2 regions of the Shinella sp. AETb1-6 genome follow, and region 1 is predicted to be linked to the other one. Evidence: riboswitches for the same ligand, from Rfam matches in the RefSeq annotation. Region 1 holds a riboswitch; the other holds the start of a gene.
What was found. Region 1 has a riboswitch for FMN ahead of GR158_RS01705 (6,7-dimethyl-8-ribityllumazine synthase). Riboswitches for the same ligand answer to the same signal wherever they lie in the genome.
Positions count from the first base shown of each region.

Region 2: another riboswitch for FMN. It lies ahead of ribB (3,4-dihydroxy-2-butanone-4-phosphate synthase); the one in region 1 lies ahead of GR158_RS01705 (6,7-dimethyl-8-ribityllumazine synthase).

Region 1 covers NZ_WUMM01000001.1:359,685-374,098, reverse strand. Annotated here, with positions in the region: gene GR158_RS01735 (Zn-dependent hydrolase) at 1-658, shown strand, start outside; gene GR158_RS01730 (DUF917 domain-containing protein) at 658-1,755, shown strand; gene GR158_RS01725 (urocanate hydratase) at 1,801-3,462, shown strand; gene GR158_RS01720 (GH25 family lysozyme) at 3,668-4,693, shown strand; gene GR158_RS01715 (L,D-transpeptidase) at 4,847-5,560, shown strand; gene GR158_RS01710 (PotD/PotF family extracellular solute-binding protein) at 5,574-6,728, opposite strand; gene GR158_RS01705 (6,7-dimethyl-8-ribityllumazine synthase) at 7,045-7,521, opposite strand; FMN riboswitch at 7,607-7,753, opposite strand; gene GR158_RS01700 (ABC transporter ATP-binding protein) at 7,858-8,919, opposite strand; gene GR158_RS01695 (iron ABC transporter permease) at 8,929-9,711, opposite strand; gene GR158_RS01690 (ABC transporter permease subunit) at 9,708-10,598, opposite strand; gene GR158_RS01685 (ABC transporter substrate-binding protein) at 10,682-11,785, opposite strand; gene GR158_RS01680 (MurR/RpiR family transcriptional regulator) at 11,886-12,767, opposite strand; gene GR158_RS01675 (N-formylglutamate amidohydrolase) at 12,959-13,720, shown strand; gene GR158_RS01670 (TRAP transporter small permease subunit) at 13,856-14,365, shown strand; gene GR158_RS01665 (TRAP transporter large permease subunit) at 14,362-14,414, shown strand, end outside.
Region 2 covers NZ_WUMM01000003.1:294,765-309,178, forward strand. Annotated here, with positions in the region: gene GR158_RS07040 (polysaccharide biosynthesis/export family protein) at 1-180, shown strand, start outside; gene GR158_RS07045 (glycosyltransferase family 2 protein) at 184-1,155, opposite strand; gene GR158_RS07050 (oligosaccharide flippase family protein) at 1,159-2,616, opposite strand; gene GR158_RS07055 (polysaccharide pyruvyl transferase family protein) at 2,747-3,985, opposite strand; gene GR158_RS07060 (glycosyltransferase family 4 protein) at 4,202-5,401, shown strand; gene GR158_RS07065 (DUF4038 domain-containing protein) at 5,431-6,765, shown strand; FMN riboswitch at 6,820-6,966, shown strand; gene ribB (3,4-dihydroxy-2-butanone-4-phosphate synthase) at 7,051-7,686, shown strand; gene GR158_RS07075 (LLM class flavin-dependent oxidoreductase) at 7,876-9,282, shown strand; gene GR158_RS07080 (ABC transporter ATP-binding protein) at 9,406-10,200, shown strand; gene GR158_RS07085 (branched-chain amino acid ABC transporter permease) at 10,197-11,078, shown strand; gene GR158_RS07090 (branched-chain amino acid ABC transporter permease) at 11,082-12,134, shown strand; gene GR158_RS07095 (ABC transporter substrate-binding protein) at 12,151-13,479, shown strand; gene GR158_RS07100 (ABC transporter substrate-binding protein) at 13,534-14,414, shown strand, end outside.

The sequences.
Region 1 (14,414 bases):
CGACATCGGCGTGGTGACGGCGATTGCCGGGATCACGCGCATCGAGATCATCGTCGAAGGCCGCGCCGATCACGCCGGCACGACGCCGATGGGCGCGCGGGCGGATGCGCTGGCGGCGGCCGCCCGGCTCGTGACGGGCATCGAGGCGCTGGCCAGATCGTTCTCCGAAGGGCCAAGCCATTTCACCGCGACCGTAGGCGAATTTTCCATCGAGCCGAATGCCGCCAATGTCGTGCCGTCGCGGGCGCGCCTGCTGATCGACGCGCGCGCCGAAGAGCGTACGACCATGGATGTGTTCGCCGCCTCCGTGGACCAGCTCGCCGAACAGATCGCGCGGGAGACGGGTACGGTCATCGCTGCGCCGCGGCGTCTGTCCGACAACATGCCGACACCCGGCGACCCGCTGCTGCTGGATGTGCTGGACGCCGCCTGCGAGGCGGTGGGTGCCGGGCATCGCCGCATGGCCTCCGGTGCCGGGCACGACACGGCCTTCATGGCGAAGGTGACGCGGGCTGCGATGATCTTCGTGCCGTGCCTCGGCGGGCGCAGCCACGCGCCGGAGGAATTCGCCGAGATCGACGACATCGCGCTCGGCGCGGCGGTGCTTTTTAACGCAGTGATTCAGCTGGATGAGAAACTGATTCAGGAGAACGCCTAATGGGCCGGATTTTAAAGGAAAAAGACGTCGAGGCGGCTGTCCGGGGCGGCTCGGTCTATGCCGCCGGCGGTGGCGGCTGGGCCGACCATGGGCGCATGCTGGGCCATGCTGCGGTTTCCATCGGCAAGCCGGAACTGGTGTCCATCGACGAACTCTCCGACGATGACTGGGTGGCGACGGCCGCGGCCATCGGCGCGCCGGCCTCGACCACGCCGTGGGAAATGCGCGGCGTCGATTACGTCAAGGCGGTGGAACTGCTTCAGGACGCGCTCGGCGAGAAGGTCGCTGCGCTGATGGTGGGGCAGAACGGCAAGTCATCGACGCTGAACGGCTGGCTGCCGTCTGCCATCCTCGGCACGAAGGTGCTGGATGCCGTGGGCGACATGCGCGCGCATCCGACCGGCGACATGGGCTCGATCGGCATGGCCGGCTCGCCCGAGCAGATGATCCAGACCGCCGTTGGCGGCAATCGTGACGAGAACCGCTACATAGAACTCGTCGTGCGCGGCGCCACCGCGAAGGTCTCGCCGATCCTGCGCACGGCCTCCGACATGTCGGGCGGCTTCATCGCCTCGTGCCGCAACCCGCTGCGGGCTTCCTATGTCCGCAGGAACGCGGCGCTCGGCGGCATCTCGCTGGCGCTGAAACTGGGCGAGGCGATCCTGGCGGCAGAAGGCCGGGGCGGCGCGGCGATCATCGACGCCATCGTGAAGACGACGGGCGGCGCCATCCTGACCGAGGGCACGATCACCGACAAATCCGTGGTCTACACGAAGGAGGCCTTCGACATCGGCACGGTGACGCTCGGCAAGGGCGACACGGCTTCCGTGCTGCATGTGATGAACGAATACATGGCGGTGGAATCCGCCGACGGGACACGGCTTGCGACCTTCCCCGACGTCATCACCACGCTGTCGCCCGAAGGAGAGCCGCTGAGCGTCGGGCAGCTCGAGGTCGGCATGACGGTCTTCGTGCTGCATGTGCCGAAGTCGATCATCCCGCTCGCATCGAGCGTGCTGGATCCCACGGTCTATCCCTCGGTGGAGAAGGCGATGGGGATCGAACTGGCGCGGTATGCGCTGGAGACGGTGGTTTGAGAGAAGAGGGGGTAAGCCTCCGCACGAACATATGAGGAAACACCCATGCCGAAGCCGAATTCACGCCACCCGAACTACCCCATCCCGTCGGGCCCCGTGCTGCGCGCCAAGGGCTGGCGGCAGGAAGGATTGCTGCGGCTGCTCGAAAACGTGCTGTCGGTCGGCGAGGACCCCGACAATCTCATCGTCTATGCCGCGCTCGGCAAGGCGGCGCGCAACTGGGCGGCGCACAGGGCCATCGTCAAGGCGCTGAGCGAGATGGAGGAGGACCAGACGCTGGTCATCCAGTCCGGCAAGCCGGTCGGACTGCTCAAGACCCATGCCAAGGCGCCGCTCGTCATCATGGCGAACTGCAATATCGTCGGGCAATGGGCGAAAGCGGAAGTGTTCTACGAGCTCCAGCGCAAGGGGCTGATCTGCTGGGGCGGACTGACGGCCGGCGCCTGGCAGTATATCGGCAGCCAGGGCGTCATTCAGGGCACCTATGAAATCTTCATGCGCATTGCCGAAAAGCGCTTCGGCGGCAGTCTTGCCGGCCGTTTCATCCTGACGGCCGGGCTTGGCGGCATGGGCGGTGCGCAGCCGCTTGCCGGCCGCATGGCCGGAGCGGCCATCCTCTGCGTCGACATCGACCCGGCACGGGCGGCGGCGCGCAAGGCGGTCGGCTATCTCGAACATGTCGCGCCGGATCTCGATACGGCGCTCGCCATGATCGATGCGGCGGTGAAGGAAAAGCGCGCCACCTCCATCGGCCTCGTCGGCAATGCGGCGGAGGTCTACCCCGAAATCGCGCGGCGCGGCATCGTGCCCGACATCGTCACCGACCAGACCTCGGCGCATGACCTCGTCTACGGTTATGTGCCCAAGGGCATGAGCCTCGACCAGGTGAAGGGCCTGCGTGATGACGGACAGGGACAGTTGATGGCGGCAAGCCGTGCTTCGATCGTCGAACATGTCTCGGCCATGCTGGAATTCCAGAAAAGGGGCTCGGAGGTCTTCGACAACGGCAACCTCATCCGCACGCAGGCGCGGGAAGGCGGCGTGGCCGATGCCTTCGACATCCCGATCTTCACGGAAGCCTATCTGCGTCCGCTGTTTGCGCGCGCCATCGGTCCGTTCCGCTGGATGGCGCTGTCGGGCGAGGAGAGCGACATCGCGCGCATCGACGATCTCGTGCTGGAGATGTTCCCGGACAATTCGATCGTCACCAACTGGATCCGGCTTGCGCGCGAAAACGTCCCCTTCGAAGGTCTGCCGGCGCGCATCGCCTGGCTGGGGCACGGCGAGCGCACCGCTCTGGCCTTGGCGGTCAACACGCTGGTCGGCGCGGGCGAGTTGAAGGGGCCGGTCGCCTTTTCGCGCGACCATCTCGATGCCGGCGCCATGGCGCATCCCAACATCATGACAGAACGCATGAAGGACGGCTCCGACGCCATCGCCGACTGGCCGTTGCTCGATGCCATGCTGCTCTGCTCGTCCATGGCCGATCTCGTGGTCGTGCATTCCGGCGGTGGCGGTTACGCGGGCTACATGACGAGCTGCGGCGTGACGCTGGTGGCGGACGGAACGGACGGCGGGGCCGAACGCCTCGAACACGCCCTGACCAACGACACGTCGCTCGGCGTGATCCGCTACGCAGATGCGGGCTATGACGAGTCGTTCGACGAGATCAAGCGGAAGGGCATCGGCCATATCGCGCCGGGATGATTTGGCATGTCTGCTCCGCGGCCTTCAGGCTGTTTGGAGGGATTAATAACAATTGTCAGAAAACGCGAGGCATTCCGCCTTAAGTGACTGAAATGTCTCAGTCAGCTGTAAACGTTGCATTTAACATTTCGCGGTAATCTTCCGTTAGTAATTCCGTCCCTGCAGCGAGAGGGCGGGCTCCGGTTAGTTTTGCGTGCGAGTGCCTATGCGTCTTTCGATCCTTACGGCGGCCCTCCTTGGCTGTGTTACCCTGGCGGGCTGCGCGTCGAGCGCAGGTCCCGAAACGGTCCTGTCCATCAAGCCGTCGCGCGAGACGACGAGTTCGGTCAAGGCGACCGGGCCGGTGCCGGAAGTGGCGGTCGGCCAGGGCAAGGTGAAGGCCGAGGGTGCCAGCGAAATGCTCGCCTGGGCCGGGCCGGTGCCGGGAACCCAGGTCTTCGAAAGCGTCACCGAAAAGGCGGTGCGTCCCACCGCGCGCCCTGAAGAGGGCGCGGTAACGGCCGAGATGCCGTCCATCGGCAAGCTCGGAAAGCGGTCCCGCATCTACAGCCAGCAGTTCCGCGATGCCAAGCCGATCAATTTCGGCAAGCGCGCGCCCAAGCACTATCAGGTCCACGGTGTCGACGTTTCGCGCTGGCAGGGCGATATCGACTGGGTGAAGCTGCGCACGCAGGGCGCCAACTTCGCCTTCATCAAGGCCACCGACGGCGGGGACCACACCGACCCGATGTTCCGTCACAACTGGCGCGCCGCCAAGGAGGCGGGCATCCGCCGCGGCGCCTATCACTTCTTCTACTGGTGCCGCGTGGCCAGCGAGCAGGCGGACTGGTTCATCCGCAACGTGCCGAAGGACCCGGACGCGCTGCCGCCCGTCATCGATGCCGAATACAACGGTGAATCGAAGTGCAAGCGCCGCCTGACGCGCGCGCAGTATGTCGAGAAGATCCGTGTCTTCGCCGAGCGGCTGGAGCGCCATTACGGCAAGCGGCCGATCATCTATACCGCGCCGGACTTCTACGCCGACAACCTGTCGGGCGAGCTGAAGGAATATCCGTTCTGGCTGCGCTCGGTCGCCGCCCATCCGTCGGTTCGCTATCCGAACCGCCGCTGGCTGTTCTGGCAGTATTCCGGCTCGGGCCTGTCGCATGGCGTGAGCGGCAAGATCGATCTCAACGTCTTCGTCGGCAGCGAGAACGACTGGCACAACTGGCTTGCCGGCCAGTCGACCTGAGCGTTTTGCGGCCGCTGCCGTGTCGTCACGGCAACGGCGGCGACGGTAACGCTGTGCATCCCGAAGATGTGATCTTCCAATTGCTTGCCGCCGGCATCGCCGTTGGCTAGCGATCCTGCATCCATACGGGATTTGCAGGAGTTGTTTCCAGAAATGTCTGAGATCGGTGTCTTCTCGCGCAGGGCCTTCCTCATGGGGGCTGCAGCGACGCTGGCGGGGTGCGCAACCACGCAAGGCGGCGTGAAGAACGTGCCCGTTCCGCAGAGGGTCAGCTACCCGATCGTCCCGGCGACGGACGAGGAGCTTGCCGCGCGCTATGCGGCCGTCGAGGATGGCGGGCATCTCATTCCCGCGATCCCCTACAAGGAGATCGACCCGAAATACTATCGCCAGCGCGTGAAGGATCCGACCGGCGAAGCACCGGGCACCGTGGTCGTGGATACGCCCGGCCGCTTCCTCTATCTGGTCGAGCCCGGCGGCACGGCAATGCGTTACGGTGTCGGCATCGGCCGCGACGGCTTTGCCTGGGAGGGCGAGGGCATCATCCACTGGCGCCAGCCCTGGCCGCGCTGGAAGGTGCCGGCCGACATGATCGCGCGCACGCCGAGCCTTGCCCGGTATTCCGTCGAGAACGGCGGCATGGATCCCGGTATCAAGAACCCGCTCGGCGCGCGGGCGCTCTATATCTTCCAGGACGGGAAGGACACGCTCTACCGCCTGCACGGCTCGCCGGAATGGAAATCGATCGGCAAGGCGACCTCGTCGGGCTGCGTGCGGCTGGTCAACCAGGACGTGATCGATCTCTACAAGCGCGTGCCCTATCACGCGCGAATCGTCGTGCATCAGGGACCGCTGGGCTCGGTCTGAGGCCGGTTGCCGCTCAGGCGGCCTTGAACCGCGCCATGATCTCGGCGCGGGCCGGATCGGTGAGCGTGACGGCGGCGCCGAATTCGAGCGGCGTGAGGGCGGCCTCGTCCGGATAGACGATCCTGTTGCCGGTGATTTCGGCCGGCAGCAGGGCGACGACGCGGCTGTCGGTGGCCGGGGTGCCGTTGGCGATGTGCTCGCGCACCGCATTCTGCGGGTCCATCAGGAAGTTCAACAGCGCGTAGCCGGCCGGCTTGTTGGGCGCATTCTTCGGAATGGCGTAGAAGTCCGACCAGATCTCGCCACCGTCCGAACCGAGGGTGAAGGCGATCTCGGGCACGTCGCGATTGAGCTGCGCGCCGTCACTGGTCCAGCACATGGTCATCCAGGCATCGGTGCCGCGCATGGGGGGCTGATAGTCGCTGGTGACGGTATAGAGATGCGGCTTGACCTCAAGCAGCAGTTCCTCCGCCTTGGCAAGTTCCCCGGGCTTCACCGAGTTGAAGGAGAAGCCGAGCGAGACGAGGGCGTTGCCGATGGCGGTGAGCTGGTAGTCGTGCACGATCGCGCGGCCGTCCGCCTCGTCCATGGCGGCTGCGAAGAACTCCTTCCAGCTCGTGACCTTCACCTTGTCCGTGTTGTAGGCGATGCCGGTCGTGCCCCAGTTCTTCGGCAGCGCATAGACCTTGCCCTCGGCGGTGCCCTGGCTGGTGAAGCGGGCATTCTGGGTGCCTGCATCGAAATTCGGCAGGCGGGGCAGGTCGAGCGGTTCGATCAGGCCGAGGCGGGCATAGGTGGAGATCGTGTAGTTGGTCGGCACGAACAGGTCCCATCGGGCGCTGTCGGCTCGAAGCGCCTCCAGCATCTCCTCGTTCGAACCGAAGATGTTCACCTCTACCGCGACGCCCGTGGCAGCGGTGAAGGCCTCGAACGTCGCCGGGTCGTGATAGTTCGGCCATGTCGCGATCGACATGCTCGATCCAAGATCGTCGCTCGCATGGGCGGCCGATGAGAACCCCGGCTGGCGGGCAAGAACGGCGGCGGCAAGGCCAAGGCCGGTGACACCCAGGAAATGGCGCCGGGTGATCGAGCCGCGCTTGAGGCGCATGAAGGTGTCCGTCAGCGCGCCGGCCTCCATCGCGTCATGTTTGCTGAACCATTTCGACATCGCGCTGTTCCCCTGCCGTTAAGTCGGCCTCGCTGCCACGGGCCGGAAGGACGGGCATGCCGGTGGCCGCCGGAAACGAGCCCGCGCAACAGGCGGTCGCACGCATGGTAAGCCGGGAGAGGTGATTTATCCGTAAATCGCGCACCCCACATTGGGACTTGTGCGGTGCAGCGAGCATGCCGGCGGGATCGTCCGGCACGGCAGCGCGCGGCGTTCGGGACCATCGCAAACCCGGCCGACGCCGGGTCTGCTCTTGTCATTTCAACGCGTTATCGCCATGCGCTGGCAGGACGATTCCGGTCGTTGATGCGTCGATTCAAGCGACGGCGGCGAGAGCGGCCTGCGCGCGGGCGTCGATGATCTGGCGCGCGGCGTTGGCGGCTTCCTTGCCCTTGATGACGAAATGATCGCGGAAGAAGGCGATATGCGCTTCCGATTCCTGGAAGTTGTGCGGCGTCAGCACGGCGGAGAGAACCGGTACATTGGTATCGAGGCCGACGCGCACGATGGCATCCACCACGGTGCCGGCGACGAAATCGTGGCGGTAGATGCCGCCGTCGACGACGAGCGCGACGCCGAGAATGGCGGCATATTTGCCGGTGCGGGCGAGCAGCTGGGCATGGAGCGGAATTTCAAGCGCGCCCGGCACGTCGATCACGTCGACATCCTCGGCGCGGCCGCCAAGCGCTTTCCATTCGGCGACGAAAGAATCGACCGCCTGATCGACGATGCCGGCATGCCAGCGGGCGCGGATGACGGCGATACGGGAGGAGGGGGTGGCATTCGCATTCATGTCTAGGCCTTTCAAGGGTTGAGCCATTTTTCAACGGTCCCCTTGGGCGAACATGCAGGTTGTCCGCCAGCGCGGCGGTGGTCCTGCTTGCCCTCTTTCATCCGGACTGTGACCGTCGGCTCCGGCATCGCACCGGATCTGCTGACCCTTCCATTTGCGGAAGGCGCTCGCGGGCTCCCGGATTGCTCCGGATACCGCCGGTGGGGAGTTTCACCCCGCCCTGAGAACATCAGGACCATAACGGGCAAACGCCCGCGGATCAAATCCGCGGGCGACGCAAAGAGCGACTTTCACGACAGAATTTTCCAACCTTCGCCGGAAGGCTGGAATGAACGGCTAGTCGCGGATAATGAGCAGGTCGCTTGCCACGAAGCGCAGCGTGACCGTCTCGCCCACCACCGGGGGCACGAGGCCCGGGCTGTTGAACATGTCGAAGGAGATGATGCTTTCGCCGACCTTCATGCGGGTGCGGATGACCGAGCCGAGGAAGTTGGTGGAGACCACCTCGCCGGACAGCGCGGTATCGCCCTTGGCATCCGGCGCGATCGATCCGGCCTCGGGGCGCAGCGCCAGCGAGATCGTGTCACCCGCCTTCACGTCGCCGAGCGGTTCTCGCAGGGTGACGCCCTGGTCGCCGATCGACACGCGGTTGGAGGCGGGATCGACGACCTTCGCCTCGATGAGGTTCAGCGTGCCGACGAAGTTGGCGACGAAGCGCGTGGCGGGGCGGTTGTAGATGTCTGCGGGCGCGCCGATCTGGTCGGCGCGGCCGGCATTCATGACCACGATGCGGTCGGAGATCGACAGCGCCTCTTCCTGGTCGTGCGTGACGAAGACGGTGGTGATGCCCAGCTGCTGCTGGATCATGCGGATCTCTTCGCGCAGCGATACGCGGATCTTGGCGTCGAGGGCCGACAGCGGCTCGTCGAGCAGAAGGACCTGCGGCTTCGGTGCGAGCGCGCGGGCGAGCGCCACGCGCTGCTGCTGGCCGCCCGACATCTGGTAGGGGTAGCGGTCGGCGAGGTGGTCGAGCTTGATGAGGCCGAGCATTTCCTTGACGCGCTGGTCGATCTCCGCCTTGGGACGACCGGCGACCTTGAGGCCGAAGGCGACGTTTTCGGCGACGTTCATGTTCGGGAAGAGCGCATAGGCCTGGAAGACCATGCCGATGTTGCGCTGGTTGGGGCGCAGGTTTGCCTGGCTCTTGCCGTTGATGGTGATGGTGCCGCCGGAGGGCGTCTCGAAGCCGGCGATCATGCGCAGCACCGTGGTCTTGCCGCAGCCGGACGGACCGAGGAACGAGATGAACTCGCCCTTCTCGATGGACATGTTGAAATCCTTGACGACCTGAACGGGGCCGAAGGACTTCTGGAGGCTGGTGAGGGTCAGGAAGCTCATAAAGGGTCCTTAGGCGGGGCTTTGCGCGCCCTTCTGGAAACGGGAGACAAGCTGGATCAGGCCGAGGCAGCCCCAGGTGAGGACGAAGGACATGACCGCGAGTGCCGCGGGCTCATAGGCGCGGTTGGCGCCGAGCAGCTGCATGTACGGGCCGAAGGCCGGGCGATTCAAAAGGGCGGCCATGGTGAACTCGCCGATGACGATGGCGAAGGTCAGGAAGGCGCCGGAGAGAACCGCGACCAGCACATTCGGCAGGATGATCTTGGCGAGGATCGTCGTCCAGCCGGCACCGAGGCTCTGGGCGGCCTCCGTCAGCGTGGCGATGTCGATGGCGCGCAGGCCCGTATCGACGGAGCGATACATGTAGGGCAGCGCCAGCGTGGCATAGCCGAACATCAGGAGGATGTTGGTGCCTGTGATCGATCCCGTCAGCGGCAGCCAGCTCGATGTGTTGTAGAGCCTGATATAGCCGAAGACGATGACGATGGCCGGAATGACCAGCGGCAGCAGCGTGACGAACTCGATATAGGGCCGAAGGCCGGGCAGCTTGAGGCGGACCCAATAGGCCGTCGGCACCACCAGCACGACGCCGAAGACGATGGTCGCGAGCGCCATCAGGATGGAATAGGTGAAGGTCTCCTGGAAGCGCGGATCGCCCAGCACGACGGCATAGGCATCGAGCGAATAGACGCCGCGGCGCATCTTCAGGGAGAAGTTGGTCATGCCGATCAGCGGCAGGATGAAATAGAGCAGACCGAAGATAAGGGCGCCCCAGGCCCAGAACTTCTTCATTTCAGCCACCTTTCGCTGCGCGCACGCAGCCATATGTAGATGGTGTTGGCGACGCCGGTCACGACGATCATGCCGAAGGCGAGGGCATAGCCGAGATGCGGGTTGCCGAGCACGTCGCCGCGGATCTGCGCGAAAAGCAGGATCGGCACGATGGACAGCGAGGAACCGGTGAGCGCGATGGCCGTGGCCACAGCCCCGAAGGCATTGGCGAACAGCAGTGCCAGCGTTCCCAGGAACGACGGCAGCAGGATCGGGAAGGCGACCATGCGCCAGTATTGCGTGTTGGTGGCACCGAGGATCTGCGCCGCCTCACGCCACTCGCGCTTCAAGCCGTCGAGCGCCGGCGTGATGATGAGGATCATCAGCGGAATCTGGAAGAACAGATAGGTGATCGTCAGGCCCCAGAAGGACAGGAGATTGAAGCCGAGCGCGCGCAGGTTGATGCCGAACTGGGTCTGCAGGAACACCGTGATGAGGCCGACGGGGCCGAGCGTCGCGAGAAACGCGAAGGCGAGCGGCACGCCGGCGAAGTTGGAGGCCACGCCGGAAAAGGTGAGAAGCGGGCTGCGGATCCATTTCGGCAAACCGCCGAGCACGGCGGCGGCCGCGACCGAAAAGCCGATCAGGCAACCGAGCAGGGCCGAGGCGATGCTGATCTTGATCGAGATCCAGTAGGCCGACATGATCGAGGTGGTGAACAGGCCGCGGATATTGTCCAGCGTGAAGCTGCCTTCCGGCGTCTGGAAGGCGCCGATGACGATGCGCATCGTCGGCATGATCAGGAACAGCAGGACGAAGATCGCGAACGGCAACGCGCCCAGCCAGTGCAGCGGGAGGCGGAACGGTTCGCGCGTCGGCTGTCGGGCGGCTGAACTGTCTGATGGCATCACGATGACCTCGAAGGGGTTGCCGCACGGGCGGACCACAGCCATCGCCCCGGCCGGACAGCCGGGGCGATGGAGAGTGTTGCTTACTGCACGTTCGCGCCGACGACGCTGTCCCATGCGCCGGTGACGGCAGCCTTGTTGGCGTCCACTTCCTCGAGGGTTGGGAAGTAGGCCTTTTCATAGGATGCAGCCGGCGGCAGGGCATCGATCAGGTCCTGCGGAACCTTGCCGGCCTTGACCATGGCGTTGAAGCGTGCCGGATGGCAATAGCCCTTAAGCCAGCCGAGCTGACCGTCGTCGGAATAGAGGTGTTCCATCCACAGCTTGGCCGCGTTCGGGTGCGGGGCATAAGCAGAAATCGCCTGGACGTAGACGCCGGCGAGAACACCCTTTTCCGGAACCACGACCTCGGTCGGCGGGTTGCCGTTCAGCGTCTTGGCCCAACCCAGCGCGTTGTAGTCCCATGCGATGACGATCGGGGTCGAGCCCTGCGCCAGCGTGCCGGACTTGCCGATGACGGGGACGAAGTTGCCCGCCTTGTTCAGCTCCGCAAAGTAGGCGAGGCCTGCCTCACCGGCTTCCTTGCCGGACTTCGCGTCCTTGGCGAGACCGGCGGCGAGAACGCCCAGGATGGCCTGGTTGGAGGCGCGCGGGTCGCCGGCGAGAGCGACCTGGCCGGCATATTCCGGCTTCAGGAGGTCGGCCCAGTCCTTCGGCGTGTTGGGGACAAGGTCCTTGTTCACCAGGAACGACATCACGCCGTAGTAGTCACCGTACCAGTAGCCTTCGGCGTCCTTGATCGTGTCGGGGATTTCGTCCCAGGTCGAGACCTTGTAGGGCTGCAGCAGGCCTTCGGCCTTGGCCTGCGGGCCGAAGGCGAGACCGACGTCGATCACGTCGGGCGACTGCGGGCCCTTGTTGTCCTTGTTGGCCTTGATGGCTTCGACTTCGTCGGCCGAACCGGCATCCGGGTTCAGTTCGTTGACCTGGATTTCCGGATACTTCGCCTTGAAGGAGGCGATGACGTCACCGTAACCGCACCAGTCGTGCGGCAGGGCGATGGTGGTCAGCATGCCTTCCTTCTTGGCAGCTTCGATGAGCTCGGCGCTCGGCTCGGCAAGGGCGAGCGAGGGAAGGGCGATCGCAAGCGCTGTGGAGAGCGAGAGCAGACGTTTCGTAGATGACATCACGGGTGTTCTCCTTTTGTGTGTCAGTCAACTTCGGCGAAGCTGATACTGGTGGCGCGTGAACCTTATGTGACAGTTCCGTATCGCTTTTTTCTTTTGTTTATCGTGGTTTGTCCGGCACCTCCGGCCGGGGCTTGCGAAAAAGCCGGCTGGCCTCGAACAGGCCCTCCAGCGTCTTCATTCGGTCGCTGGTTTCCTCCCAGCCCGAACTCTGGACGGCCTCGATCAGCGCCTCGATGATGAAGAGCGTGACGACGGAGGAATCCCAGGCCGAGGGTGCCTCGATATGCACGCGGAATACCTTCGCGGCGGCCTTGGCCACGGGTGACGCCCATTGATCGGTGAAGAGCACGATCTCGACGCCGCGCTCGCGTGCCACGCGGCCCAGCGTCTCCATCTCCTGCTCGTAACGGCGGATATCGAAGATCACCAGCACGTCGCCGGCCTTCATGTTCAGAACGTAGTGCGGCCAGGACGCGGGGTTGGCGGCGATCTGCGTGACGTTCGGGCGGATGACCTGAAGATGCGTGAAGAGATAGTCGGCCAGCGCCTTCGTGATGCGCCCGCCGATGATGTAGATGCTGCGCTGGCGGTCGGCCAGAAGGGCGCTCGCGCTGTCGAAGTCGGCGGTCTCCACCTGCGAGAGCGTCTGGCGCATGTTGTTCATGATCGCATCGGCGAAGCGGTTGAGGATATGCGTGCCGGGCGCATTGGCGGCCCAGCGGTCATGCTTGGTGATGGGGTTGGAGAGCGTCGCCTCCAGCTCGTGGTGCAGGCGCGCCTGAAAATCCGGGAAGCCGCGAAAGCCCAGCTTCTGCACCATGCGGGCGACGGTGGGCGTCGAGACGCCGGCATTGTCCGCCACCGTGGTGATGCTGCCCAGCCCGGAGACCGGGTAGTTGTCGAGCAATGATGTGGCGAGCTGCCGTTCGGCGCGCGTCAGCGCATCGAAGTGGGCAGAGATCACATCCGACACCGTCATGGATGCTTGATTGAGTGTCAAATTTTTCCCCTGCAGCCCCGGTCTCCGCCGGGGTTTCGACGATAAAACGCCCTGTTACAATGCGAGTCAAATGTTTTTTTGAAGAGATTTTTTCACACGGCGGTTGACAGCGGCTGTCCAGTGAAGAATTCTTTTCAGCAACGAAAAAAGCCGGTCGAGGGGATCAGGCTATGGGAATTCTGACTGGAGAGGAGGGCGACCCTGTCGCCCTGGAGAATGCTGTTGCGCAGGGCCCGGTGATCCTGGTGTGCGAGCATGCATCGCGCCAATTGCCGGCCTCGCTCGGCACGCTCGGCCTTTCCGCCGAGGCGCTTGCCAGCCATATCGCCTGGGATCCGGGGGCACTCGCCGTTTCGCGGCTGATGGCGGAGCAACTCGACGCCACGCTGCTGTTCCAGCGCTTCTCCCGTCTCGCCTACGATTGCAATCGCCCGCCGGAATCGCCGGCGGCCATGCCGGCAAAGAGCGAGGTCTTCGACGTGCCGGGCAATGCCGGACTCGACCAGGCGGCGCGCGATGCCCGCACGCGGGCGCTCTACATTCCCTTCCGCGACCGGCTGCGCGGCCTCGTGGAGACGCGGATCGCAGAGGGCAGGCCGCCCGTCATCGTGACGATGCACAGTTTCACGCCGGTCTATTTCGGCAAGCCGCGCGATGTCGAGATCGGCATCCTGCACGACGCCGATACGCGCCTTGCCGATGCCATGCTGGCGGCCGCTGGCACGGACGGCCCCTATACCATCCGCCGCAACGAGCCTTACGGCCCCGAGGACGGCGTGACGCATACGCTTCGCGAGCACGGCCTGTCCAAGGGCCTGCCCAACGTGATGATCGAGGTCCGCAACGACCTCATTCAGAATGAAGCCGGCCAGAAGGTCGTGGCCGGCTATCTTGCGGGACTGCTCGGCGCGGCCCTGTCGGCAATAGAATAAAAAAAGACCGGGGAACGAACGGCCCGTGGAAACGGAACTGAACACGAACTGGAGAGGCGAGGCGAATGCTTGCGTTTTCGCATTTGAGGAATGGGCCGGCTGAAAATGCCGTTGCTGCCGACGGAGGCGGAAACCATGCCTGATGTCATCAAGAGCTATGTGCGCTTCGTCGACACGTTCAACCGGCGTGTCGGCATTTTCGCGATGTATCTGATCTTCGCGATGTTTGCGATCCTCCTGTACTCGTCGCTGTCCAAGGCCTTCCGCCTGCCGGCGAACTGGACGCTCGAATCCGCGCAGTTCACCATGGCCGCCTATTACATGCTCGGCGGCGCCTTCGCCATGCAGACCGGCGATCACGTGCGCATGGACCTGTTCTACGGCACCTGGTCGGCCCGCAAGCGGGCGATCTTCGACATCGTGACCTCGGTTGCGCTGATCGTCTTCCTCGGCTTCATGCTCTATGGCGGCATTTCGAGCACGACCTACGCCATTCAGTTCAACGAAAAGAGCTTCACCGCCTGGGCGCCCTACATGGCGCCGATCAAGATCGTCATGACATTCGGGGTGTTCATGATGCTCGCGCAGTCGCTCTCCTCGCTCTTCAAGGATATCGCCGAATTGCGGGGAAGGCCGATCGCATGAGCTATGAATTCATCGCAATCACGATGTTCGCCGGCATGATGGTGCTGCT
Region 2 (14,414 bases), on a different contig from region 1:
GCCGGCATCGCCATTGAACGAAAAGGCGGCGCGCGCCAGACGGCTTTCCGCTTCTCCGCCGTGCGGCTGGTCGACGGCAAGTACCGCGAAGTGCCGGTCGGCCAGACCGATCCGGTGCGGGCAGGTGATATTCTGCGGGTGAGCCTTGCCCTCGATACGGGCGATGTGGCGGAACGCTGAGGTCTATCGCTGGATCCTGGAGAGCAGGGAGCGCATGCGCGGCAGTGTGTCAGCTCGATGCAGCAGGTAGCCCAAAGGCGGCAGCACGGCGGTCGCCGGTGCCATGCGGAAGGCGAGCATCAGCAGCTTCCACGCCTCCCCGTTTCCCCTGAGCGCATGTGACACCGCCGACCAGTAGGCGCGTTCGGCGATACCGCGCCGGGCGCGACGGCGCAGCGTCTCCGCTCCGTCGAGCCATCGCCCTTCATGGTAGAAGAAGCTCTCGGCGGCATCGGCCGTGTGGCGGATGTGCAGGGTTTGGTGCGCCCAAAGCTCGGTCGAGCGGTTGGCGTCATGCGAACGGATGCCGGCCTGGACGCAATCCAGCTCGGCCACGGTTCCATACAGCGCAAGCCGCAGCCAGAGTTCGTAATCGTCGCTGTGCGGCAGTGCGGTCCGGTAGTGGCCTGCACGCTTCTGGACGCTGGTGCGCACGACGATGGACGGTCCAGGTATCTGAAAGACGCCGAGGCGGCAGAAGCGCTCGATGAAGGCTCGGCCGGTCATCAGCCTGAGTGGCGGATCGGCAGGCTGTGGTTCGATCTCCGGGATCGGCACGTCGCCCCGGATCGCCACGTCGCGGCCGTAGCAGAAGGCGATGCCGCAATCCCGTTCCATGACCGCGGTCGCCCGGCGCAGCGCGCCCGGGACCAGAAAATCATCCGCGAAGAGCAGGAGGAAGTAATCGGCGCGCGCCCAGTCGATCCCCGCGTTGAAGGAGGCATGAGGGCCGAGGTTCTCCGGCCGCAGAAGCAGCTTGACCCGTGAATCCGAGGCGGCGAGGCGTCTGGCGACGTCGACGCTGTCGTCCGTGGAGGCGTTGTCGACGATCAGGACGCGGATCTCGGCCATGTCCTGCGAAAGCACGCTGTTCACGCAGGCTTCGAGATAGCGGCCGTAATTGTAGTTGGGGATGACGACGTCGACGCTCGCCATGGTTCATGCTCCCGATGCCACGAGAAATCGGCGCAGCCGGCGGGCACGGTCGCGGCCGGCATTCAGCAGAACCTGGAGTTCGATGAGAAACGGATGGCGCGTGGCAAGGAGCCCAGTCAGCCAGCCACCGCCGGCAAGAAGGATTGCACCGGCAAAAATGAGAAGCCCTGCCTCCTGATGACGGGGCATCGCGAGTAATGCGACAGGCCCGACCAGCGAAAATCCGGTGACGACGGCGCTTGGCATCAGCGCCGCCGCAAGGCCGGACAGGGAAAAGCGGACGTGGCGATGCACGAAGGCGAGCGCGACCACCATCTGGAGGGGCAGCGAGACGAATTGGCTCAGTGCCATGGCCATCACGCCATGAAGGCTGGCGGCGCAAAGGATGCCGGCGGCAAGGCAGCGCGAGACCAGGCTTGCCAGGAAGGCGTCCCTGTTGCGGCCGAGCGCGAGCAGAAGCGGTCCTGTCACGATGACGGGCAACCAGAAGACGGCCGCGAGCGCCAGCACGCGAACGACGGGCACGGCCTCGGTCCATTGTGGCCCAAGCACGATACCGACGATCGAGGGGGCGAGGAGGGAGATCAGCACCACGCCCGGCCAGTAGAGGACGGACAGGTAGGCGAGCACGCCGAGATAGGTCTTCTCGATGTCGTGACCGTCGCGCACGCGGCTTGCCAGCGCGGGAAAGGCCATGCTGTAGAAGGCCGACATGATGATGCGGTCGGGTATACCGCAAAGGGTGTTCGAGCGATTGTAAAGCGCGACCGAGGTCATGGAGGCGATGCGCCCCAGGATCAGCTGCGGCACGGTTTCGTGCAGGCGTTCCACCACGAGCGCTGCGCCCTTGAACAGGCCGAAGCTCAGCACTTCACGCCAGCGCGCAAGGCCCGGGCGGAAGATCGCGGCTGCGGGTAAGGGTGAGCAGGTGACGGCGAGGATTGCCAGCATCAACGATCCCGAGAGCATACCCCATGCGAAGGCTATGGGGCCGAAGCCGAGGGCGGCTAGCATGATCGTGAACAATGCCGCGGTCACCGAAACCGCCGTGCGGATGCAGGCGAGGACACCGAAGCCCATCTCGCGTCGGAGGAGCGCGATAACGGGCTGGGCGAGCGCCTCGATGACGCCTGCCACCGCTGCCAGCGAAAGGAAGAAGGAGAGATCCGGCGCGGCATAGAAGCGGGTGATGAGGCCGGAGAGGGCGACGAGGGCCGCGGCGATTATCACGCTGACTGCGACCTGAAGTGTCAGCGCGGTGCGCAGCGTTTCGACGTCCACCGTGCCGCGCTGGATGAGGAATTCCGATGTGACGAATTCGCGCGCGGAGAAGGCGACGACGGCGATAGCCAGGCCCGTCACGGCCTCGCCGATCTCGCCGGGCGTCAGGATGCGGGCCACGATCACCAGCACGGTGAAATTGATAAGGAGCGCGAAGTACTGCTCCAGTGATGCCATCATATACGCGCGTCGGACCATGCGGCTCACACTTTCGGAAAATGGCTGGAGGTCTGCGGTGTCTGGATCACGAGGTTCATTCCGATGGTTGCAAGCAGGATAGGCGCACGCGCGGCGATGCCCACTTGTCCATTCAGCGTAGGGCATCCTGTACAAGTGGTAGGGTCTTGCCGCGTCGACGGACCAGCACTTGTGCGAGAAGCAGATTCTGCTGACGCACGAGTTCGGCACGAATTGCCGTGTTGTGCCGGGCGATGACGTTTTCGGTGGCGGTGAGATCGTCCAGAACCATGGCCACCTGTCGCAGCACCAGCTCCACGTCGAAGCGCTCGATATGCTGGCAGAATTCGGCGCGGTCGAATGCGGCCATCAGCTCGTCGTTCTTCTCCGCATATCCAAGCGACAGGGCAGGGCGATTGAGTTTGAGGGCGCAGAGTAGATTGTGAAAGCGCGAAACGATAGCGACATCGACCTTCAAGACCTCATCCATGACCGCTTGCAGCGAGGTCGTACGGGCCACCGAAAGCCGCCCGCGGCTGCCGGTTTCCGGAAGGGCGGCAAGGATATCGTCGAGCGCCTTTTCATCCGATGTGTCGCCCATGAACAGGCGTACGTCGTGGCCGCCATCCATGAGCCGGCGTGCGACCTCCGCGATCTTCTCGACATAGGTGGCGTAGATGGCCTCCGCATCGGCATGATCGCGCTCCCATCCGCGATATCGCATGACGCCGATGCCGATCGTTGCAGGCTTCTGCCGGTCACGCACGGCGTCGGATTGCGCCGGCGCCTGCAGCCCGAAGGCAAGATCGGGAAAGCGATGGTCGGGCGCGGTGTCGATGCCCAGGCCCCGGACGTAGCGCAGGGAAAAGTCGTCGCGATAGGAGCGATATGTGGCCATGCGCGCGGCCGATGTGAGGAACCAGCGACTGAGCGCACCGCGGATCGGGCCGGCACCGATGCTGACGAAGGCGATGCGGGCGCCGCGCAGCCTGGCGGCAAGGCACCACCAGTAAACGATGAACGGCCAGCCGAAGGGCGACTCCTGGAAGTCGTCCAGGATACCCGTCCCGGGGATCACCATCACATCGACATCGCCCATTATGCGCAGGATCGAGACAAGGCTGACCAGCCGGCCGAAATTGCGCCCAAGCCCACTTTCGAGCCAGCGCCGCGTTCGTGAGACAGAGGCCCTGCGGGCGCGCAGGCCGATCACGTCAAGTCTGAACCGCTCGCGGATCGTTGCCGGATTGGAGCAGACGCATAACAGGTTCGCATCGGGAAGCGCGCCGCGCAGAAAGCCAAGCATCGCCTCAAGCGAGCCGTCATTTCCCGAGTTTCCGGATCCGAACTGCCCGAGCAAGGCGATTTTCATGGAGTGTCCGCCGCTGTCGAATATGCGTTGAAGGGACAGTCAAGCGGCCGCACTATCGCGCCGTGATGCAGTGCGGAAAACGCCGATATTCGGAGACAGGATCTGCGCCAAAAGAGGTAGAAAGCAGGCGATCTCCTGCCAAGAGCCGCCCGGGGCCTCCAACGCCCAGCTTCTCCGATGACCCATCCGGCTTACAAAAGAAGCAGAGGGGCCACCATGAAGATCGCCTATTTCGTCCTGCCGCATCTCGGCGGCACCTACACCGTGTTCAGAAACCTGCGTGCGGGCCTCGCCCCGCACGGGATCGAGCTTTGCTGGCTCGGCCTCGCGCCGGCGGGCCAAGGGCTTGCTTCAGGGCTGGAGCAGGAAGCGGCATTCGGCACGCTCGTGGAGGTGCCGTCCCAGGTGGACGACAGAGCCGCGGCGCGCCTCTTGGAAAGGGCGATCCTTGCGGGCGGGTTTGACGGCGTGGTGGTCAATGTGCTCAGCGACCGCATACAGACCAATATCGTGCGCTATCTTCCCGCCGATCTCATTCGCCTGATGGTCGTGCACAACATCACGCCGGGAACCTACGCGGCGGCCGAGGCGATCCGGCCTCATGTGCATGCGGCGGTCTGCGTGTCGCAGCGCTGCCGCGATGATCTTGTGAAACACCATCATTTCCCCGCCGGGCGCACCAGTGTCATCGCCAACGCCGTTGCGCTGGATGCCTTCCCTGAAACCGGACGGTCGCCACCACCGAGCGGGCAGGGACTTCGCCTTCTTTTTCTCGGACGGATCGAGGACGCCTCCAAAGGTGTGTTCTGGCTGCCCGACATCCTGGCGCGGCTGCCGGCGTCATCGACCCTGACCATCGCCGGCGACGGCCCTGATCTCAAACGACTGAAGGCTGCGATGCCGGAGCGGGCCCCGCGGGTCGTATATGCCGGATCCGTTGCGGCACAGGCCGTGCCCGCGCTGCTGGCGCGCCATGATATCTTCCTCATGCCATCGCGCTACGAAGGATTGCCGATGGCGCTGGTGGAGGCCATGGCGGCGGGATGCGTGCCGGTCGTCTCGCGGCTTCGCGGCGTCACCGACATGATCGTGGAGCATGGGCGTGACGGGCTGCTATTCCCGGTCGGCGACACCGCAAGTGCTGCCGAGATCGTTCGCACTCTCGACACGGATCATGCGCAGCTTTGCAGCCTCTCGGTCGCTGCGCGTCGCAAGGTCGAAGGCGCTTTCACGGTGGAGCACATGGCGGCGGGCTACGCCACGATATTTCGCGGGATCGCAGCAGACCCGCCATTAATCGCCGCCCCCCTTTCGATCAATGGCTGGTCGATGCCGCGCGGACTGCGTGCCGGCCTGCGCACCTTTTTGCCGCGGCCGCTGAAGAACTGGCTGCGGGGTGTCCGGGAGCGGCTTTGAGCCATGGTATCCAACAAGGAAGAGGGAAGATGCGGACCATTGGTTTTACCCTGCTGATCGGCCTCATGTTGCTGGCCGGTCGCGTCATGCCGGCTGGTGCCGAGGCGCGCTTTCCCCTGCGCATCGCCGCTTCAGGCACATATCTGGAGGATGCGGCCGGAAAACCGTTCCTCATCACGGGCGATGCGGCCTGGTCGCTGATCGCCGATCTTCCGCCCGAGGATGCCGACCTCTACATTGCCGATCGAAAGGCGCGGGGGTTCAACACCATCCTGGTCTCGCTGATCGAGCATGAATTCGCGCGCAACGCGCCGAACAATGCAGCCGGCGTCGCGCCATTTCTGACGCCGGGTGACTTCGCGCGACCGAATGATCGCTATTTCGCCGATGCCGAGCACGTCCTTGATGCCGCGCTTCGGGCCGGCATGCTGGTGCTGCTGGCACCGGCCTATGCCGGCGCGAACGGCGGGCCACAGGGCTGGTATGCCGAGATGGCGGCGGCGGGTCCGCAGACCTTGCGTGCTTACGGGCGCTATATCGGCAAGCGCTATGCCCGCTATCCCAACATCATCTGGGTGCAGGGCGGTGACTATGATCCACCGGACCGTGCGCTGGTCGATGCGTTGGCGCTGGGCATCGAGGAGGGAGCGCCGGGCGCGATGCAGACCGTCCACGGTAATCGCGACAGCGCGACGGCCGCCTATTGGCCTGATGCGAAATGGCTATCGATCGATACGGTCTATACCTACGAGGATGTCGCGGCCGCCGTGCAGGCACGCTATCGCGCCGGGCCGCACCGGCCTTTCTTCATGATCGAGTCGCGCTATGAAGGAGAGCATGGGGTCAAGGCGGACGAAATCCGCAAGATCGCCTATGGTGCGCTTCTGTCGGGTGCGAGCGGCCAGGTTTTCGGCAACAACCCCGTCTGGCATTTCAGCGGCCCCGCGCTCTACGACACGCCGGAGGGATGGCGGCAGGCGCTCGATAGCGAAGGGGCGAAAAGCATCGGCCATCTGGCGCGCCTGTTCGAGCGCTTCGACTGGTGGAAATTGAAACCGGACGATGGGCGGTTCGTGCGTCATATCGAGGGCATACCGTCCGCCACTACCATATCCGCCGTCGCAGGCGATGGAACCTTTGCCGCCGCCTACATCCAGGGCGTCGCCTCGCTCGATCTCGACCCTACGGTCTTGGCGGCCGCAACCGGCGCCGTCGAATGGTACGATCCCGCCACCGGTGCACTCGCCGCCACGAAGCCTGACGCCGACCTGCGACAACTGGTGGTGCCGACATCCTCGAGAGCATCCGGGACCACGGACTGGCTGGTCGTTCTGCGGGCGGCGGGTGGCTTGCGGGACAATTAGATCGGTGATGCCTAACGCCGCTCTTGCATTTTCCTATCAAAATTTCTTATCTAGAGATGTTCTCAGGGCGGGGTGAAATTCCCCACCGGCGGTATCGGGCGAGAGCCCGGAGCCCGCGAGCGCCTTTCGTGAATGAAGGGGTCAGCAGATCCGGTGCGATGCCGGAGCCGACGGTTAAAGTCCGGATGGAAGAGGGCATGTCTGCAAACCGCTCGTCCGTGCGGGTGCAGGCCTGTTCGCCCAAGGGATGAATCGCCGCTACGGCAACCCTTGAAAGGCAATGAAATGGCACTGTCGAAAATTGAAGACGCAATCGCGGCCTTGGCACGTGGTGGCATGATCGTGGTCGTCGACGACGAAAACCGTGAAAACGAGGGTGACATCATCGTCGCCTCGGAGGCGGTGACGCCCGAGATCATCGCGTTCATGATGAAACACGCCCGCGGCCTCATCTGCGTGGCGATGGAAGGCGAGCGTCTCGATGCGCTCGACATTCCGCTGATGGTTCCCCAGAACACGGAGTATCTCCAGACCGCCTTCACCGTCTCCGTCGATTATCTTTCCGGCACGACGACGGGTATTTCGGCGGCTGATCGGGCCGTAACCGTCAAGGCGCTGATGGATCCCACCGCACGGCCGCAGGATTTTGCCCGGCCGGGCCACATTTTCCCGCTGCGCGCCCATCCGCGCGGCGTGCGCGGCCGACCGGGCCACACGGAAGCTGCCGTCGATCTCGCGCGTCTCGCTGGCAAGGCGCCGTCGGGTGTGATCTGCGAGGTCGCCAACGATGACGGCACCATGGCGCGCCTGCCGGAGCTGATCGCCTTCGCAGAACAGCATCAACTGCCGCTCATCAGCATCGAGGATCTGATCGGCTTCATCGAGGCACGCCAATCCGACGCGTCCGCGAACGCGGCTTGATCGGGTCTGTTGCTAAGTCAACGATGAAGGGCTTTGAACGCAGGGTATCGGCTTGGTGAAAGGCCGGCACCCTGGGCCCGAAGCGCAGCGGAAATTTGTTTCAAGATAAATTCTATAAAAAATATAGAATGCCTGTCCGGCATCGTTTTGGGATCATAATGTCTCGTCCAGCCAAACGGACGAGACTTCATGAGCAAGACGATACGATTCAATGCCTTCGAGATGAATTGCGTGGGACACCAATCCCCCGGCCTATGGCGTCATCCGCGCGACCGCTCCTGGGAATACAAGGATCTCGACTACTGGACGGATCTCGCGAAGCTCCTTGAAACCGGGTTTTTCGAATCCGTCTTCATCGCCGACGTCGTCGGCTATTATGATGTCTACAAGGGCAATTTGGACAACGCCCTGCTCCAGGGCGTGCAGATCCCCGTCAATGATCCGCTGCAATTGGCCAATCCCATCGCCCAGGCGACCAAGCATCTTGGAATCGGCATTACTGCATCCACCTCCTTCGAACACCCTTACACATTCGCGCGGCGGCTTTCGACGGCAGACCACCACACCAAGGGCCGTGTCGGCTGGAACATCGTGACCTCCTACCTCGAAAGCGGTGCCAAGAATGTCGGGCAGGGCGGGCTTCGCTCCCACGACAACCGCTATGATGTGGCGACCGAGTATGTCGAGGTGCTCTATAAGCTCCTCGAGGGCAGCTGGGAAGAGGGCGCTGTTGTCAGGGACAAGGAGCGCGGCATCTTCGCCGACCCCACGAAGATTCACGAGATCGGCCATAAGGGCAGATATTTCGAGGTGCCCGGCTATCACCTGAGCGAACCGTCGCCACAGCGTACGCCGGTTCTTTTCCAGGCGGGCGCATCGGGCGCGGGCAAGCAGTTCGCGGCAGGCCATGCGGAATGCGTCTTTATTTCGACACCACTCAAGGATGCGACGCGGGCCTATGTGTCCGATATCCGACAGCGCGCCGCGGCTCAGGGCCGGGACCCGAAAAAGGTGCTGATCTATGCGATGGCGACGATCATCGTCGATGAAACCGATGCGAAAGCACGGGCGAAATACGAAGAATACGCGAGATATGCCTCGTATGACGGTGCGCTGGTCCTGATGTCCGGTTGGACGGGCATCGATTTCGGCCACTACAAGCCCGCCGACACGGTCAAGAAGGTCAAGACGAACGCCATCATCTCGGCCGTCGAGCATCTGGCGGAAGGCGGCAAGGTCTGGACGATCGAGGAACTGGCGAAGTGGGGCGGCATCGGCGGTCTCGGGCCGTTGTTTGTCGGGTCCGCAGCGACGGTTGCCGACCTGTTGCAGGAATGGGTGGAAGAGACCGATATCGACGGTTTCAACCTGGCCTATGCCCTCGCACACGAGACCTTTGCCGATGTGATCGGTTATCTCGTACCGGAGCTCCAGAAGCGCGGTGTCTACGCCACCGGTTACCGGGACGGCACGCTTCGCGAAAAACTCTTCGGCGATGGCCCGTACCTTCCGGAAAGCCATCCCGCCCATCGCTTCCGCGATATCGAGCGGGTGAAGCGCGAGGAGGCGGATGCCGCCGCCGGCGAGGCTGCATGACGCCGATCTAGTTTCACGCGCGGCCGTAGCCGCCAACCCTTCCCAGCACACAGACCGGACGCCCCGTCACTGATCGGGCGAGCGCGGGCGTGTGCCTCAGGACGCAATGAGGAGCATGATACGATGACCACTTCTGCTGGTCCCGCCCTGGAAGTCAGAAACGTTTCGCTCTCCTTCAAGGGCGTCAAGGCGATTTCGGACCTGTCCTTTCAGGTCGAGCGCCGTGAAATCTGCGCTCTGATCGGTCCGAACGGCGCCGGAAAGAGCTCTTTGCTGAACATTCTGAACGGCGTCTATATACCGGATTCCGGCGAGATCGTGTTTGAGGGCGAACACTTCCGGCGCATGCAGCCGCTCGAGGCCGCGCGGCGCGGAATCGGCCGGGGTTTCCAGAACAATGCGCTGTTTTCCGGCATGAGCGTGCTGGACAATGTCATTGCCGGCCTGTCGCGCAAGTCCCGCGTGACGCTGGTCGAGGAGGCGTTCCGGCTGCCGCGTGCGCTCTCGCAGGAGAAGGCGTTTCGCGCGCGGGCTCTGGATGTGCTCAAGCTGTTCGACCTTGAGAAACATGCCGAAACTGTCGTCGGCACTTTGCCCTATGGCGTTCAGAAGAAGGTGGAGATCGCCCGCGCAATCGTCGCAAAGCCTCGCCTGCTTCTGCTGGACGAGCCGCTGGCCGGAATGAACGCCGCTGAAAAGCAGGAGATCGCGGCGGTCATCGCGCGGCTCAACAGGGAGCTGGACCTCACCGTCGTTCTCATCGAGCACGACATCGGCATCGTCCTGAAACTCGCCCACCATGTCGTTGTGCTCGACTACGGACGCAAGCTGGCGGACGGCCCGCCGGAAACCATCCGCGACAATCCGGATGTCATCGCTGCCTATCTCGGCGCCCAACATGCGGAGGCCGCGGCATGAACATGTTCCTGGAAACCCTGATCGGCGGCCTGCTTGCCGGCACGATGTACTCTCTCGTCGCCATCGGCTTCGTGCTGATCTACAAGGCGTCGGGCGTCTTCAACTACGCCCAGGGCTCCCTGCTGTTGTTTGGCGCGCTCACCTTCGTCACGCTCACCGATCAGGGCGTGCCGGCGCTCGGCGCGATTGCCGTGACGATCGCTCTTTTGATCCTCACCGCCATCGCCATCGAAAAGCTGTTGCTGCGTCCGTTGACCAACCGCAGCCCCATGACGCTGTTCATGGCGACACTCGGCCTCTCCTATGTCGTGGAGGGCGTCGCGCAGGGCATCATGGGATCGCAGGTGCGGGCCCTGAACCTCGGCATCGACGACCTGCCGATCTTCCTCGGCGATATCATGATCAGCCAGTTCGACCTCATCGCCGCCGGTGTGGCGCTTGCGATCGTCGTCGTCCTGTCGCTGCTGTTCAACCGCACGCGCATCGGCATCCAGCTGCGGGGCGTGGCGGACGATACGCGCGCGGCGCTGTCGCTCGGCATCGATATCAACCGCATCTGGCAGATTGTCTGGGCGGTCGCCGGACTGGTCGGCCTCGTCGCCGGCTTGCTGTGGGGCGCGCGCCAGGGCGTGCAGTTCTCGTTGTCGCTGGTGGTGCTGAAGGCTCTTCCCGTCCTCATCATCGGCGGCTTCACCTCGATCCCCGGCGCCATCGTCGGCGGGCTGATCGTGGGAGCCGGCGAGAGCCTGGCCGAAACCTATATCGGCCCGTATCTCGGCGGCGGCATCACGCCCTGGTTTGCCTATGCGCTGGCGCTCGTCTTCCTTTTCATCCGCCCGGCCGGCCTGTTCGGCGAACGACAGATCGAAAGGGTCTGAGCCATGTCCGAGATCAACCTGCCCGCTGCCGCCGAACCTGTCGATCCCGTCGGCCTGAAGGCGGTCGGCATTGCCGCAGCAATCGCCGTGCTTCTTGCCGCCCCTTTCCTCGCTTCGGAATACTGGATCAACGCGATCATCGTGCCGTTCCTGATCCTGTCCCTCGCTGGCCTCGGCCTCAATCTCCTGACCGGCTACGCTGGCCAACTTTCCCTTGGCGCCGGCGCGTTCATGATGGTCGGCGCCTACGCGACCTTCTCCCTTCAACTGCGTGTTCCCGATCTGCCGTTGCCGCTGGCGCTGGTCGTGGCGGGTCTCATCGCGGGTGCCGTCGGGCTTCTCTTCGGCATTCCGTCGACGCGCATCAAGGGCTTCTACCTGATCGTCAGCACGCTCGCCGCCCAGTTCTTCTTCGAGTGGCTGTTCCTGAAGTTTCCCTGGTTCTACAATGGCAACTCGTCCGCCACCATCGCCCTGTCGCGCGGCCTCTCCTTCTTCGGGCTGGAGGCCAATACGCCGCACGGGCGCTATTACCTGACGCTCGGCATCGTCGCGCTCCTGACGCTCCTCTCCTTCAACCTGATCCGCGGCCAGACGGGGCGGAACTGGATGGCGATCCGTGACATGGATACGGCCGCCGCAGTCATCGGCGTCCCGGTCTTCCGCGCGAAGCTGCAGGCCTTTGCGGTCTCAAGCTTCATTCTCGGCATCGCTGGCGCGCTCTGGGCCTTCGCCTATCTCGGATCGGCCAGCGTGCAGAGCTTTGGCCTCACGCGCTCCTACCAGATCCTTTTCATCATCATCATCGGCGGTCTGGGCACCATTCGCGGCGCCTATTTCGGCGCGGCTTTCGTCAGTCTTCTGCCGCTGGCACTCGACTGGCTGTTCCAGCACGTCTTCGGCGGCCATGTCGATGCCGGCCTGCTCCAGAACATCCAGAAAGCGATCTTCGGCCTCCTCATCATCTGGTTCCTGATCAAGGAGCCGGAAGGATTGGCGAGGCTTCTCGGCTTGCAGCGAGCGCAGGGTGCGCGCCGCCGTCTCTTCCCATCTTGAACCCAGGAGTTGAACCATGAAACGTCTGCTTGTCGCCGCGTTGTTAGCCGGCACGCTTTTCTCCAGCTTCATCCCGGCTTCGGCCGAGGAGGTGAGCCAGTATATCCCGCTGCCGACCTATCGCGTCGGCGCCTATGCCTCATCCGGCGAACTCTGGTGGGCCGGCGAGCGGGATTATTTCCGCTACATCAACGAGGTGGAAGGCGGCGTCGAGGGTGTGAAGCTCAACTACGAAGAATTCGAGACCGAATGGAGCCCGGACCGCACCGTCGAGGTCTATGAGCGTGTGAAGGCCGGCAAGGATGGCTCGCCGCTCGCCTTCTTCTTCACCCACGGCACGCCGGCGACCTATGCGCTGCTTGAAAAGGCGGCAGCCGACAAGATCCCGTTGATCGATCCGGCCGGCGGGAAGACGGAGACGGTCGACGGCACGGTCTTCCCCTATGCCTTCCCGCTGCTGTTCAGCTATTACAGCCAGGCTTCGACGGGCATCAATTACATCGCCGACAAGGTCGGCGGATTCGACAAGCTCAAGGGCCTGAAGATCGCGACCGTCTATCATGACAGCGCCTATGGCCGCGCCAGCCAGCCGGCCGTCGAGGCGCTCGCCAAGAAGTACGGCTTCGAGAATATCCAGATCCCCGTCGCCGATCCCGGCAACGAACAGTCGCCGCAGTGGCGCCAGATCCGCGAGCAGAAGCCCGACTGGGTCTTCCTGCGCACCTGGGGCGTCTCGACGGTCGTTGCGCTGAAGACGGCGCAGCGCTTCGGCTTCCCGGCCGATCATATCATCGGCGACGTCTGGGCGGGGTCGGAATCCGACGCCATTCCCGCGGGCACCGCGGCCATCGGCTATTCGGCGCTCGCACCCTATCCGGGCGGAACGGATTTCGAGATTCACAAGCGCCTGAAGGCCGAGATCCTCGACAAGGGCAAGTCCGACCTGCGGGACCAGAAGCTGTTTGGTGCCGTCAACTACAATATCGGCCTCGTCAATGCGGCGCTCGCCGTGGAGGCGCTGCGCACCGGTTACAAGCATTTCGGCGCACGCCCGCTGAATGGCGAGGAGGGCCGCTGGGCCTTCGAACACCTGACCATCGATGACAAGCGCCTGGAGGAAATCGGCTTCAAGGGCCTGCTTCAGCAGATCAGGATCACGCCCACCGATCACGAGGGCGGCGGGGCGGCCCGCATCCAGAGCTGGGACGGCGAGAAGTGGGTGCTCCAGACCGACTGGATCAAGGCCGACCACGAGCTTCTCAATCCGCTGATCAAGGAGGGCGCCGCGGCCTACGCCAAGGACAACGGCATCACGCCGCGCACGCCGGAAACCGAAACCAATTGATTCCATGGCGGGGCGTGGCGGGTGCCACGTCTCGACCCCCAACAGGAGATGGGTATGTTCAAGACATTTCTGCGCGGCGCGATCGTCGCAGCCGCTTCCGTGCTGGTGCTTGCGGGCTCCGCACAGGCAATCGACACGACACCTGGACCGGACAGCGACAAGCAGTTCTTCCCGATCGCCAGCTATCGCGTCGGTCCCTATGCGGCCTCCGGCGCGTCGATTTGGGCGGGTCGCATCGACTACTACCGCTACATCAATGAAGTGGAGGGTGGTATCAACGGCGTGCCGATCGTCTGGCAGGAATGCGAGACGGAATGGACGGCCGAAAAGGGCATCGAATGCTACGAGCGCTTCAAGCGCGGCCTGAACGGCGCGCCGGTCTCGGCCTATTTCCCCAACGGCGCACCGGCCGCCTATGCTTTGTCCGACCGTGCGGCGCAGGACAAGATTCCGCTGGTGACGCTGGCCTATGGCCGCACCGAAGCGACCGACGGACGCGTCTTTCCCTACATCTTCCCGGTCATGGTGACGTTCTACAGCGAGGCCTCGGCCGTCGTGAACTACATCGCCGAGAAGGAAGGCGGCTTTGACAAGCTCAAGGGCAAGAAGATCGCCACCGTCTACCATGACAGCGCCTATGGCCGAGAAACGCTCGATCCGCTGGCGCTGCTTGCCGAGAAGTACGGTTTCGAGAACATCCAGATTCCGGTGCCGGATCCGGGCAGCGAGCAGTCCTCGCAGTGGCGCCAGGTCCGTGAGCAGAAGCCGGACTGGGTTTTCCTGCGCACCTGGGGCGTTTCCACGCCGGTCGCCATCAAGACGGCGCAACGCTTCGGCTTCCCGGCTGACCGCATCATCGGCGATGTCTGGGCATCCTCGGAAGAAGATGTCATTCCCGCCGGCGATGCCGCAAAAGGCTATCTCGCGCTGACGCC